3 regions of the Ornithinibacillus salinisoli genome follow, and region 3 is predicted to be linked to each of the others. Evidence: riboswitches for the same ligand, from Rfam matches in the RefSeq annotation. Region 3 holds a riboswitch; each other region holds the start of a gene.
What was found. Region 3 has a riboswitch for cyclic di-GMP ahead of ACFSTA_RS20515 (sodium-dependent transporter). Riboswitches for the same ligand answer to the same signal wherever they lie in the genome.
Positions count from the first base shown of each region.

Region 1: it holds a riboswitch for cyclic di-GMP, as region 3 does, so the genes downstream of both, ACFSTA_RS19230 (methyl-accepting chemotaxis protein) here and ACFSTA_RS20515 (sodium-dependent transporter) in region 3, are expected to answer to the same signal.
Region 2: it holds a riboswitch for cyclic di-GMP, as region 3 does, so the genes downstream of both, ACFSTA_RS10900 (GspE/PulE family protein) here and ACFSTA_RS20515 (sodium-dependent transporter) in region 3, are expected to answer to the same signal.

Region 1 covers NZ_JBHUMI010000043.1:69-4,345, reverse strand. Annotated here, with positions in the region: gene ACFSTA_RS19250 (flavin reductase family protein) at 1-213, shown strand, start outside; gene ACFSTA_RS19245 (molybdopterin-dependent oxidoreductase) at 425-946, shown strand; gene ACFSTA_RS19240 (hypothetical protein) at 989-1,315, shown strand; gene ACFSTA_RS19235 (CBS domain-containing protein) at 1,456-1,893, shown strand; cyclic di-GMP riboswitch class I at 2,068-2,167, shown strand; gene ACFSTA_RS19230 (methyl-accepting chemotaxis protein) at 2,262-3,986, shown strand; partial or broken gene ACFSTA_RS19225 (helix-turn-helix domain-containing protein) at 4,117-4,277, shown strand, end outside.
Region 2 covers NZ_JBHUMI010000016.1:59,466-63,742, reverse strand. Annotated here, with positions in the region: gene ACFSTA_RS10905 (type IV pilus twitching motility protein PilT) at 1-270, opposite strand, end outside; gene ACFSTA_RS10900 (GspE/PulE family protein) at 282-1,937, opposite strand; cyclic di-GMP riboswitch class II at 2,067-2,150, opposite strand; gene ACFSTA_RS10895 (prepilin peptidase) at 2,254-3,009, opposite strand; gene ACFSTA_RS10890 (metal-dependent hydrolase) at 3,145-3,825, opposite strand; gene ald (alanine dehydrogenase) at 4,049-4,277, opposite strand, start outside.
Region 3 covers NZ_JBHUMI010000046.1:29,965-34,241, forward strand. Annotated here, with positions in the region: gene ACFSTA_RS20505 (spore germination protein) at 1-985, shown strand, start outside; gene ACFSTA_RS20510 (Ger(x)C family spore germination protein) at 987-2,117, shown strand; cyclic di-GMP riboswitch class I at 2,486-2,571, shown strand; gene ACFSTA_RS20515 (sodium-dependent transporter) at 2,701-4,068, shown strand; gene ACFSTA_RS20520 (pyridoxal phosphate-dependent decarboxylase family protein) at 4,115-4,277, shown strand, end outside.

The DNA.
Region 1 (4,277 bases), on a different contig from region 3:
ATGGATGTAAATTCATATGGTGATCATGACTGGTTCGTTGGTGAAATTGTTCAATGTTATCGAGATGACGATAAGTTTCTAGAGAATGGATTGCCGAATTTCGATAAGTTGGAAATACCTTTATACTTAGGAAGATCAAAATATGCAAAACTCGATCAAACGAGTCATGTTGAAACATATAAAATCGATAAAGATGATTACGGAGTAGAATGACCACTGAATCCCTTCATATATATGAAGTAATGGAGAAGAATATATAAAGGGGGCAGTATAAAATAAGAGGTCCAATCGCTAAGCCACATTTGATTACCAAAAGCTTAAATCCCGAAAATCAAGAGACTCCAATTGTTTTTATGAAGGAAGATATCGTAAGTAATAAATTATTTTATAGGAGAAATCATTTTTCTTATCCTGCGTTTCAGCCATCTTTTTTTATGTAAAGGTCGAAGGTCATGTTCAATCACCTATTATATTTTCATTACCGGATATATTAGCGATGCCAGCAAAAAAATTAGAAATCGTTTTAGAATGTGCAGGTAATAAAAGAAAATATTTTTGGCCAGATGTATATGGAGAACAGTGGGGGAAAGGTGCAATGAGTCAAGGTGTGTGGAAGGGCGTATCATTACAAACATTGTTTACATATACAGGAATTATAAATACTGCTAAAGAAGTGGTTTTTCAAGGTTTTGATTATGGAAAAAGAACGGATTCCAATGAAAAACATCATTTTTCAAGGAGTTTATCTGTACAACAGGCACTTCATCCAGATACAATCTTAGCATATCAGTATAATGAAAAAGCGCTCACCCTTGAACATGGTTTTCCTTTGAGGTTAATTGTACCAAGTATGTATGCGATGGCATCTGTAAAATGGGTGAATAAAATAGAGGTTATAGATCATAATTTTAATGGTTCTTTTCAAAAGGACGATTATGTATATTAGCCAAAAAAAGATAGTAATATTGGTGCTAAACCAGTTACAACGATGAATGTGAATTCAACGATACAGAACCCTTTACATATGGATGTTTTGAACGAAGGTAAACAAGAAATTTCAGGAATTGCTTGGACCGGTGAAGGTATAATCAAAAAGGTAGAAATTAGCTTCGATAATGGAAGCACATGGTTACCGTGTCAATTAATGACCACTCCTCATAAATATAGATGGGTAAAATGGAGGTACGAATGGAGTCAAGTTAAAAAAGGGGAGTATACAATCCTTTCCAGAGCAACAGATACCAAAGGAAGAGTTCAGCCATTTGAGCCAATGTGGAACCGTAAAGGATATGGATATAATGCCAGATCGTGTTAAAGTGAAAATTGTAGTAAGGTAAATCAGGCTCGGAGGTATCTTCGAGCCTGTTTGCATGTACAAAAGTAATTATGAAAAATATTCCTATCATATTCTGCAGAATTTAACTCAAGCTAATACGTGAAAGGGGAGATTATTTGATGTATCAACAATTGCGAAATATCATGACATCAAATGTTTTTACAATAAGTGAATCACAATCTGTTCAAGAAGCTGCTGCTTTAATGAGTGCACACAATATTGGATCAATACCAGTTGTAAATAATAATGGGCAAATGGTTGGTATTGTAACAGACCGTGACATTACACTTCGTGCTACTGCACAAGGTGAAGCAGCCCAAACACCTGTTTCACAAGTAATGACAGCACAACAAATAGTACAAGCAACACCAGATATGAATGCGGAGGAAGCGGCGCAATTAATGGCACAACAACAAATTCGTCGTTTGCCGGTTGTCGAAAACGGACAGGTTGTTGGTATGGTTGCATTAGGAGACCTTGCAGTAGATCATCAATTAGATCAATCTGCTGAACAAGCACTTTCAAGTATTTCAACCCCTTCAGCACCACAAAAGTAAACGAAATGCTAATGGATTATAGAAAAGGGCGCCTGCGCATCCTTTTCTATGTCCTTTATTTTTAGGGGAAATTGTATTGAAAAAAGATTTACTTGCATTATTTTTGCAAAAATATTGTTTTTTATAGACTCATAGATTACTATTATTATATTACATAATATAATGTGTGTTTCTAGAAGAAAAAGGCAAACTGCTTGAAAGAGTAGGACGCAAAGTCAAGGGTCTAAAGTGAGTCGATTAGATGTCGATTTACTACGATAGCCTGACTACCAATTTCCTATTTTTAATAAATTGGCTATTCAAACAGGAGAATAGTCAATTTTCTTGTGTCAGAAATCATCTAATAAATTTTTACGGAGGATCATAATATGGTTAAAAAATTCAAAATAAGTAAGCCTAGTTTCAGGAATATTAGTATTGGGTGGAAATATGGTATAACGCTAGTCATTGTGTTGTTATTATTTGGAGGCTCTTCTGGGGCTGTCATGAAATTAGTAAGTGATATGGGCAACGATATTGATACGATAGAACATAGAAGTAATATAGCGATGGATATCTCAGAGATGGGATCACTCATCAGATCAAAAGGAATACGTATTGTTACATATTTTCAAGATCAGGATCCTACACTAGTCGAAGAATTCGAGGAGCGACAGGAACAATTTAATACATTAGCAACATCGGTTAGTTTAATGGAAAAAACCGAGGAGCAAAAGCAATTATTTGATGACATTATTTCGAATGATCAAGAAATTAACCGTATTTTTAAAAACTACATTGTTTCTGCTATTGACAATGGCAATACTAGTTCGGCTGAAGCTTTTGTTGGTCAAGCAAATATTTTAAGAACGCAGACAATAAAAATGCTAGATGAATTAGTTGCTACAGTTGATGAAGATCGTCACCATGCCATTTCTAATGCGAAACAAAATCAAGAATCTACTTTTATAAGTCAGTTAGTATTTTTAATTAGTTCTATTATTATAGGGGCCTTACTTATTGTTATTATCAGTCGAATGGTTACGAAGAATCTACGTAAAGTGGTTGAAGTTAGTAATAAAATAGCTGAAGGTGATTTAACAGTACAAAGAATTGATTATGATGGAAAGGATGAAATTGGTCAGTTGGCATCATCTATAAATAAAATGAGTGCTAGCTTACAAAATCTCTTACAAGAGGTTTCTACCGTATCCGAATCGGTTAATAGTCAGAGTGAAGAACTCACACAATCAGCAAATGAAGTAAAGGAAGGATCTGAACAGGTTGCATCTACTATGCAGGAATTAGCAGCTGGGTCAGAAACTCAAGCAAATAGTGCAAGTGATTTATCATCGGTGATGAATACATTTTCTGTCAAGGTTCAGGATGCAAATAAAAATGGAGTCTTAATTGAACAATCAAGCAGACAAGTACAGGAATTATCTACAAAAGGTAGTCAATTAATGACAACATCAACGGAACAAATGACTCGAATTGATCAAATCGTTCAGGATGCTGTTGATAAGGTACAGGGATTAGATACACATTCACAACAAATAACAAATCTGGTTTCGGTTATTAGGGATATTGCAGATCAGACAAATTTACTAGCGTTAAATGCAGCTATTGAAGCAGCAAGAGCTGGTGAACATGGAAAAGGATTTGCTGTTGTTGCTAATGAAGTAAGAAAACTAGCAGAGCAAGTGGCTGTGTCGGTAACAGATATAACAGGGATTGTGAAAAATATTCAACAGGAATCTAGTGCTGTAACGGAATCACTCCAAGGAGGATATAAGGAAGTCAAAGAAGGTACGTTACAAATTACGGCAACTAGTGAAACGTTTAGGGAAATACGTGGAGCGATTGATAAAATGGTTTTAAGTGTTGAAACAGTTACAGGAAACTTAACAGATATTGAAACACAAACGATGGAAATGAATACTTCTATCGAAGAAATTGCATCTATATCAGAGGAATCTGCTGCGGGAGTAGAACAGACTTCAGCGTCTTCACAACAAACAAGTAGTTCGATGGAAGAAATGGCTAGAAGTTCTGAAGATCTAGCGAAATTAGCAGAAGAATTAAATAAACTAGTACAAAAGTTTAAATTATAAGAAGAAACTAAGAGGCTGAGACAGACGTGTTTTAGACAAAGAAAAATCCGAACTGATTCAAAATTCTGATATGCTCCCCTTAAGGTAGACAGATTTTAAAAAAAATCTGTTCACCTTAGGGGGAATTTTTATGTCTAATCGAGCTTGTTCTATTGAACTTAAACTGGAGGTAATCCAGGCTTATAAAGATAAAGTCTATTCACTGAAAGAATTATGTGCTAAATATCAAATTCATTTTACATCTGTTTATGAATGGGTGGAGAAGTTTGAGAAAGCAGGGAAAAGTGGTTT
Region 2 (4,277 bases), on a different contig from region 3:
CTGATGATATACATTAATTCGATAGCGAGAAACATTTTTTATACTATAGGAAGTATCGATCTCGCCTTCGTTCATTAAGCGATCCCAATCTGATTCTGATAGTAATTCTCTAGCGAGTTCTTCTGTATGATTTCGTGTCAACACTTCTTCTCCGTTGAGAATTAGGTTCCCATTAATTCGATAAACAGGGGGAGAATCTACTGTAAGATGCAAATCGGATGCTTGGCTAATATATGCTTTTTTCAAGAGTTCATTGATAGTAAATAGCAATTTAATCCCTCCTATTCCATTGAAGCAACTCGCAATACTTCTTCCGTCGTCGTTAATCCCTGTGATACCTTTTCTAGACCGTCCTCAATTAAAAATTTTATACCACTTTTTTTGGCATAATCTCTTATTTCCCCTCTAGTACTTGTATTCATAACGAAACGTCGGATCTGGTCATCAATAGGAAGAACTTCATGTATGGCTATCCTTCCGCGATATCCAGTCATCCCACAGCTAGAACATCCTTTTCCTCTATTGACAGATGTTACTTCAATTCCTGCTTTATTAAATAGTTCCATTTCACGTTCTGTAACACTTACCTGTGTATTGCAATCCGAACATATTCTTCTTACTAATCGCTGACCGACAATACCATTTAATGAAGAAGCAATTAAAAAGGATTCAATACCCATATCGATTAAGCGAGTTAATGCTGCAACAGCACTATTTGTATGTAGTGTACTTAAAACAAGATGTCCAGTTAATGAAGCACGAACGGCAATTTGTGCTGTTTCAAAATCACGAATTTCACCAATCATAATTATATCTGGATCTTGACGTAAGATAGATCGAAGACCATTTGCAAACGTCATACCGATTTCCTCTTTCACCTGTACCTGATTAATACCTTGTAGCTGATATTCAACTGGATCCTCGATTGTAACAATATTCACTTCTTCACTATTTAGTCGATTTAATGCAGCATATAGCGTAGAGGATTTCCCTGAACCTGTAGGCCCGGTAATAAGGATAATTCCATTTGGCTTTTCAATCATACTTTTAAAATTTCTTAAATTACTTGTCGTAAATCCTAATTTATCTATATCATTTAATGCATTTGACAAATCTAGTATCCGCATCACTATTTTTTCCCCATAGACAGATGGAAGGGAAGAAACACGGATATCGAGCGGTTTATAATTGATATCCATTTTTATCCGTCCGTCCTGAGGGATTCGGCTTTCCGTAATATTGAGATTACTAATGATTTTAATCCGCGCAATGAGTACGTTTTGCATATATCGAGGTAATGCTCTCTCTGTTCGAAGCATCCCATCTACGCGATAACGAACTCTCAGCTCCGTTTCTTGTGGATCAAAATGAATATCACTTGCTCTCTGGGCTACTGCATTAGCTATAATTTGATTGACAAGTCGTACAATCGGAGAATCTTCATCTGTAATCCCTGTTTCATCAATACTTTCCTCTGGTGCAAAGTCTCCCATTACCTCTTTAATCGATTCCTGTATATCATAATACTTTGTAATTGTTCGATATAGTGAATCCTTGGTCGCAATACCAGGAGTAATCTGAAAACCAGTTGCCATCCGAAGTTCTTCCATTGCAAAATAGTCCATGGGATCAGCCATCGCGACAAAAAGCTTGTTGCCATCGACCCTAATTGGCATGACCGTATGTCTTTTTGCTAATTCTTTTGGGACTAATTGTACTAGTTCCTCGTCTATTGGATATTGATAAAGATTGATATGCGGAATTCCAAGTTGAAATTCAAGTACCTCAATTAATTGTTGCTCTGAAATATACCCTTCTTTAAGTAACGCATCGCCTAACTTTTCATCAGATGATTTTTCAGAAAGTGTTGCAGCTAATTGTTCTTCCGTAATTAACCCTGAGTGAACAAGCAAATCCCCTAGTCTCTTTCTAGCCATCGAATATCTCACCTCCATCACAATAAAATTATATTTTTAGGATAGTTAATTACTAACGCTTCTTATGTAGTATTTTATTCCTAGTCAACTAGTAAAAAAAGACAATAAAAGCCCCTACATAATCATAAATTGTGTAAAGGCCGGTTGCATCAGTAGCTCAACACGATCGAGATGCCCATAATAAGATCGTATATCAAAGCTTCCTCTTTAATTGTTGTTTAGTACTTTCGTATTAATTTTATAGTATCAACGTATTACATATTCGTCAACAACATTCCGATGTTTCCCAACTTCCATTATTAAAAAAAATATATTTCTATAAAATTAATCGTACATACCATGAAATCAAATGTTCAGAAAAGAAATAAGATATTAGTGTGGCTAACACAATATATGGTCCAAACGGAACTGGTTGTTTCCTTTTAGTTATTCCAAGTAAGATTAATAGCATACCTAGTACAGATCCAATGAAACATGCTAGAAAAAAGGCGATCAAGACTTTTTCCATTCCTAACATAAGACCTAGTAACCCAAATAATTTCATGTCGCCTGCTCCCATACCTCCACGACTTATAATAATGATGATTGCAATGATACTAAATCCTATTGCTCCACCAGCTACAGCTGACCACCAAGGCTCCAACGGGTCAATAACATTCATTATGATAAATAAAGGCAAGAAAAATAGAAGTACTTTATTGGGAATTAACATATAAACAATATCTGATACAAGGATAATCATGGAAAGGGAAATTAATAGAAGCGCCTTCCATAATTCTGCATCAAAACCGATCATGACATAGCTAAAGGCGAATAAAAATCCGGTAATAACTTCGACTAGAGGATATATATAAGATATTTCTGTTTTACAGTTTCTACATTTTCCATGTTGTATTATAAAAGATATTACAGGAATAAGTTCATACCATGAAAGTTGGTTATGACAGGAGGGACAAACGGAACGGTCATTTGTAAATTGTTGACCTTTAGGGACCCGTAGTCCGACGACATTAAAAAATGATCCAAATATTAAACCTATGATTCCGAATAGAATAATTATAGTTGTTTGCATTAACACTGACTCCCCCTCACCGTCAGAAAACTGTTTACATTATACCATTATTGTTCCCTGTATAATATCTATATTTTTCCATCATAAATAAAACGTAACACGCTCACGTGTTACGTTTTACAATTAGTTGTATGTTTACAACACCAATTCTTCCCCAATTTCCATCTTACGCGCTTTCCCGTTCTTTACTTTTTGAACAAAGTCATCTGGATTCTGCTCAATTACAGGGAACGTATTATAATGAACCGGAACAACAACTTTTGCTTTTATCCATTCTGCTGCAATCATCGCATCCTCAGGTCCCATAGTAAAATTATCCCCAATTGTAATAAATGCAAGATCGATATCATTCATTTCCCCATACATTTTTAAATCCGTAAATAATGCTGTGTCCCCTAAATGATAGATCGTTTTCCCTTCTACCGTTAACAAAATTCCACCTGGCATTCCAGTATAAATAATCGAACCATCCTCTTCCGTATAAGAAGATCCGTGAAACGCTTGCGTGAATTTAACATGTCCAAACTCAAAGGTACGAGCACCACCAATATGCATTGGATGAGTAGAAATACCTTTTTGTCCTAAGTACAATGCCAATTCATTAGGAGCAACAACTAAGGCACCTGTTCGTTTAGCAATCTCTACTGTATCTCCTACATGATCGTTATGACCATGTGTCAGTAGAATTACGTCAGGTTCAACCTTATTTGCATCTAAATCACACGCTTCATTACCAGATATAAAGGGATCGATTAATATAGTGTGTGTACTTGTTTTTACTTTAACTACGGAATGTCCATGATACGATACTTTCACGATAATCTCTCCTTTTTTATGTTGTTATATAGTATATATTCGATATTTATTTTACAATATCCTTTTTTACATAAGATGTTTTCTAATTGTTCCATTAGTTCCCGAGTTTGCTAAATAGTTCTGGACTGTCCATAGTTGAACTGTGGCATTAATCTATATAAAGCCATGCCAAGAACCTTTAACTATGAAAAAGAGTGACTCCCATTTGAAGTCACTCCCTCTATTATTGTAAATGACCTAATACATCATCGTATTCCAGTCCGTGTGCCTCAGCAACTGCTTTATAGGTTACAAATCCTTCAATCGTATTGATACCTTTTAACAGGGATCCATTCTCAAGGCATGCCTGTTTATATCCTTTATTAGCAATTTGTAAAGCATATGGAACGGTAACATTCGTTAGTCCAATTGTTGAAGTACGTGGAACAGCCCCAGGCATGTTAGCTACAGAA
Region 3 (4,277 bases):
GGATTCATTGGTTGCTAAATCCTTCACTATAGGGAAAAGGAGCAATTCAAAAGTATGCCTAGTTTATATGACAGATATACAAAATGAAAAAATAATTAAGGAGGTTACAGAGCGTTTAAAAGGGATTGATATAGATATAGTAAGCAGTGATAATCAACTGGCTGAACTACTTGTGGATTCCCGCTATTCTTTTTTTCCGTTATTAGAGAGCGTATCACGACCCGATGGAGTTGTTAACTATTTGTCCCGTGGACGCTTCGCAATTTTTATAGATAATGTACCAAATGTTATTATTGGGCCAGCTAATCTAGGCGTTCTCTTGAAAACGTCTGAAGATGACCATATGCCGTTTTATTATGCTTCATTTGAAATTTTAATAAGAATTGTTGGATTAGTATTGTCTATTTTCCTTCCATCATTTTGGGTCGCTTTATCTACATATAATATGGCTCAGATCCCTTTTTCATTGCTTGCGACAATTGGTGCTAATCGAATTGGTATTCCTTTTAACACCACCATTGAATTGTTGCTAATGATCGGTCTTTTTGAGCTTTTTCGTGAAGCAGGTGTCAGATTGCCAAAAGCTGTTGGACAGACAGTTGCCGTAGTAGGAGGACTTATTGTTGGTGATGCTGCAATTAGAGCGGGATTAACATCCCCAACAATGCTTGTTGTCTCATCTATTACTGCTGTTGCGACATTTACATTAGGGAATCAATCCTTGTTTGGAACTGTTACTATTTTAAGGTTATTTTCCATACTATGCGCCGGTGTTCTAGGAATGTATGGTTTTTTCCTCAGTATGTTTTTGATTATTGGCTACCTTGCTAAACTTGAATCTTTTGGAATACCATATTTAAGTCCTATTTCCCCATTCGTTAAAGATGATTTTCCTAAAACGATGCTAAGAATTCCAGTAAATAAGCAAACTAAACGTGCCAGTATACTTAACCCAATGGATGATGACAGGCAGGAGGAAAAATAAATTGAGACTATACAAAGGTGTTTGGATAGGAGCTATTCTGTTACTTACTTTAAGTGGTTGCTGGGATGAAAAGGATGTCGGTGAAGTTAATTTTGCTACAGCTATTGGCATAGATTATGTGGATGAAAATTATATACTCTATGTGCAAATGATGGATTTCGCCAATGTAGCTAAAAAGGAAGGGGGGAAGCAATCTGAGGATGTTTCATTATTTATTGGAAAAAGTTTAGGATCTACGTTAAATGAGGCAGTGACTAATTTATATCATACATCCCAGGAATCGATTAATTGGGGACAAGTTGGAGCAATCATTTATTCGGAATCTGTGCTGAAAAAGGGAATTGAGACCTTTGAACAAGCCATAAATAGAAATGGAGAGTTTCGTTACACACCATGGATGTTCGCTACAAAAGAACCTGTGGAAGAAATACTTGGTGTTTCTGGCTTCTTCAAGTTACCACCTCTCTATACGATTTTATACAAACCAGAAAATGGGTACAGAGTGCATTCGTTTATCAAGCCAATAAGAATGCATAAGTTTGTTTCAATCTATAAGGAACCAGGTAGTACTGCAGTATTACCATCTATAAGTTTAGACTATGATTCATGGAAAGAGATTTCTACAAAGGAAGACCCCAAAAAAACGTTGAAAATAAATGGTGGTTTTCCGATTGTCCAAGAAAAATTTACGAAATGGATGTCTCTTGAAGAATTAAAAGGATTACGGTGGATTGAATCTGATACGGAAAATACTCCGGTTAAGATTATAGAAGACGAAAAAGTTATAGGAATGGTAGAAATAAGTAGACCCTCGACGAATATAAAACAGATAGAAGAAGGGAGAAGTGCAAAATTTAACATTGAATTAAAAGCAACTGGACAATTAACGGATCTAAAGGAAAGTAGATCGTTAGAAGAAATAGAACAATTGATAAATCATCAAATTGAAGAAGAAATTAGAAAAACTTATCAAATAGGGTTGGATAATAATACTGATATATATAGTTTGAGAAGGATTTTATTTCGCAATGGTATGAAGCTTGAAAATGTGAAAGATTTCCAACTTACAGAAGAAACTTTAAATGAAATTTCAACCACCTTTCATCTTGAAAGTAAAGGTATATATGATTGAGGGAGAAGCAATTGAAAACAGTTCTCTTGTACCAGTTTTCATAATATTAGAATAGAATGGTTTCACTGTTAGTGGCTCTTTCCGAAGTTTTTAAACAAATTATTTAGATTACGAGACTACCTGTGGTACCGATTAAAATATTACTCGTGTTTATTTTCAAAGTTTATATAAAACTCTCACTTATACAAAAAATTGGAATATAAGGATTTACCTTTCATCGGGTATAAAGTTATAGTAAAATTGAACTGGTGATTGGAAGTAAAGTAAATATATGGAACCATTACAACTTTCATCACATATAAATTTGCAACTAAAGTAGCATTTATGCAGTAGGTGCAGATAAATAAAAAACAATTTTTTATTCATTCCTTCGATAATAGCAAACTCATTGAAAAGTGAGGACGCAAAGCTACGGGCCTAATGGAATAATTTCTATGGCAGCCGGGTTGCCGAAAAGGTTGGAGATAATATTAATGATGTATTAATTTACATTTTTATGTCCACCGATATTTCGTGTGGACTTTTTTATTTTCAATTTGTCTTGCTAGTAGAGGAAATGATAGGAGAAAGGAAAGGAATTAGCATGTCACAACAAGAACACTGGAAATCAAAAATTGGCTTTATTTTAGCGGCTGCAGGATCTGCGATTGGCTTAGGAGCTATTTGGAAGTTTCCTTATGTTGCAGGAACTGGTGGTGGAGGAGCGTTCTTCTTCTTATTCTTAGCATTTACACTTGTGTTGGGAATGCCACTATTATTAGGGGAATTTATTATTGGGAGAAAGGGACAAAGTAATCCGATCGATGCGTATAGTAAACTAACATCCAATCCGAAATGGAGTTTTATAGGTAAAATTGGAGTATTTACTAGCTTTATACTTTTATCTTTCTACAGTGTAGTCGGCGGTTGGATTATCCTATATATCGTAAAAATAGTGTCGGGTGGATTAAACGGACTGGAACAAGGGCGATATATGGAGTTATTCGAAGAAATTATCTCGAATCCTTTTGCGACGCTTACTGCTCAGTTCGTATTTATGCTTATATCCATTCTTGTCGTTTCTAAAGGAATTCAAAAAGGAATAGAATTAGCAAGTAAAATCATGATGCCTGCTCTACTAATACTCTTTATTGGATTAGTGATTCGTTCGTTGAGTCTTGATGGTGCAATGGAAGGCGTGAAGTTCCTATTAGTACCTGATTTTTCAAAATTGACGTCAGAAAGTATATTATTTGCACTTGGACAGTCATTTTTTACGCTTTCTTTAGGGGTTTCCGTTATGGTAACTTATGCATCTTACTTACCTAGAACGCAAAATTTACCACAATCAGCTTTTTCTATCATTATATTAAATACAATTATCGCATTATTAGCAGGATTAGCTATTTTTCCTGGGGTCTTCTCCTTTGACCTCGAACCGAATGCGGGTCCGGTTTTAATATTCGCGGTTTTACCTGAAGTATTTAACCAAATGCCTTTTGGGATGTTTTTCTTTTTAGCCTTTTTAATTTTGTTTTTATTCGCTGCTTTAACATCTGCCTTTTCTATGATTGAAATTATTGTGGCTTCCGTTACGAAAAATAATCCAATGAAGCGTAAAAAATCAACTTGGATAGTAGGAATTCTTATTTTTATCGTTGGTATACCATCTTGTTTATCTTATGGTATTTTGGCAGACGTACAGCTATTTAATAAAACATTTTTCGATCTAATGGATTTTGCAGTAAGTAATGTTTTAATGCCCTTAGGTGCACTATTAATTGCAATTTTTGTATCCCGAAAAGTATCAAAGGATGTACTATTTACAGAATTAAAGTCTGGTTCGAACATAGGATCCGTTTTCTTTTCGATATGGTTTGTCTTATTAAAATATGTAACTCCGATTGCAATTATTATTGTCTTTTTAGATGTATTAGGGTTATTTAATTGGATAATAGATTTATTTAATTAGGAATACAACAAGTTAAAACTTCATGGAGGTTATGTGTATGGCGACAATGAAGGAAATGCAAAAATTGTTTCCAAGTATAGATGGTAATGAATATCAAAGAGAAGAAATAATCTCTCATATAAAAAATATTTTTACGGAGATAGATGAGTTAAAAGATCCTTCCAAATTAACATTAGGGGAAATGCCAGAGTATACCGAGGATTACTATA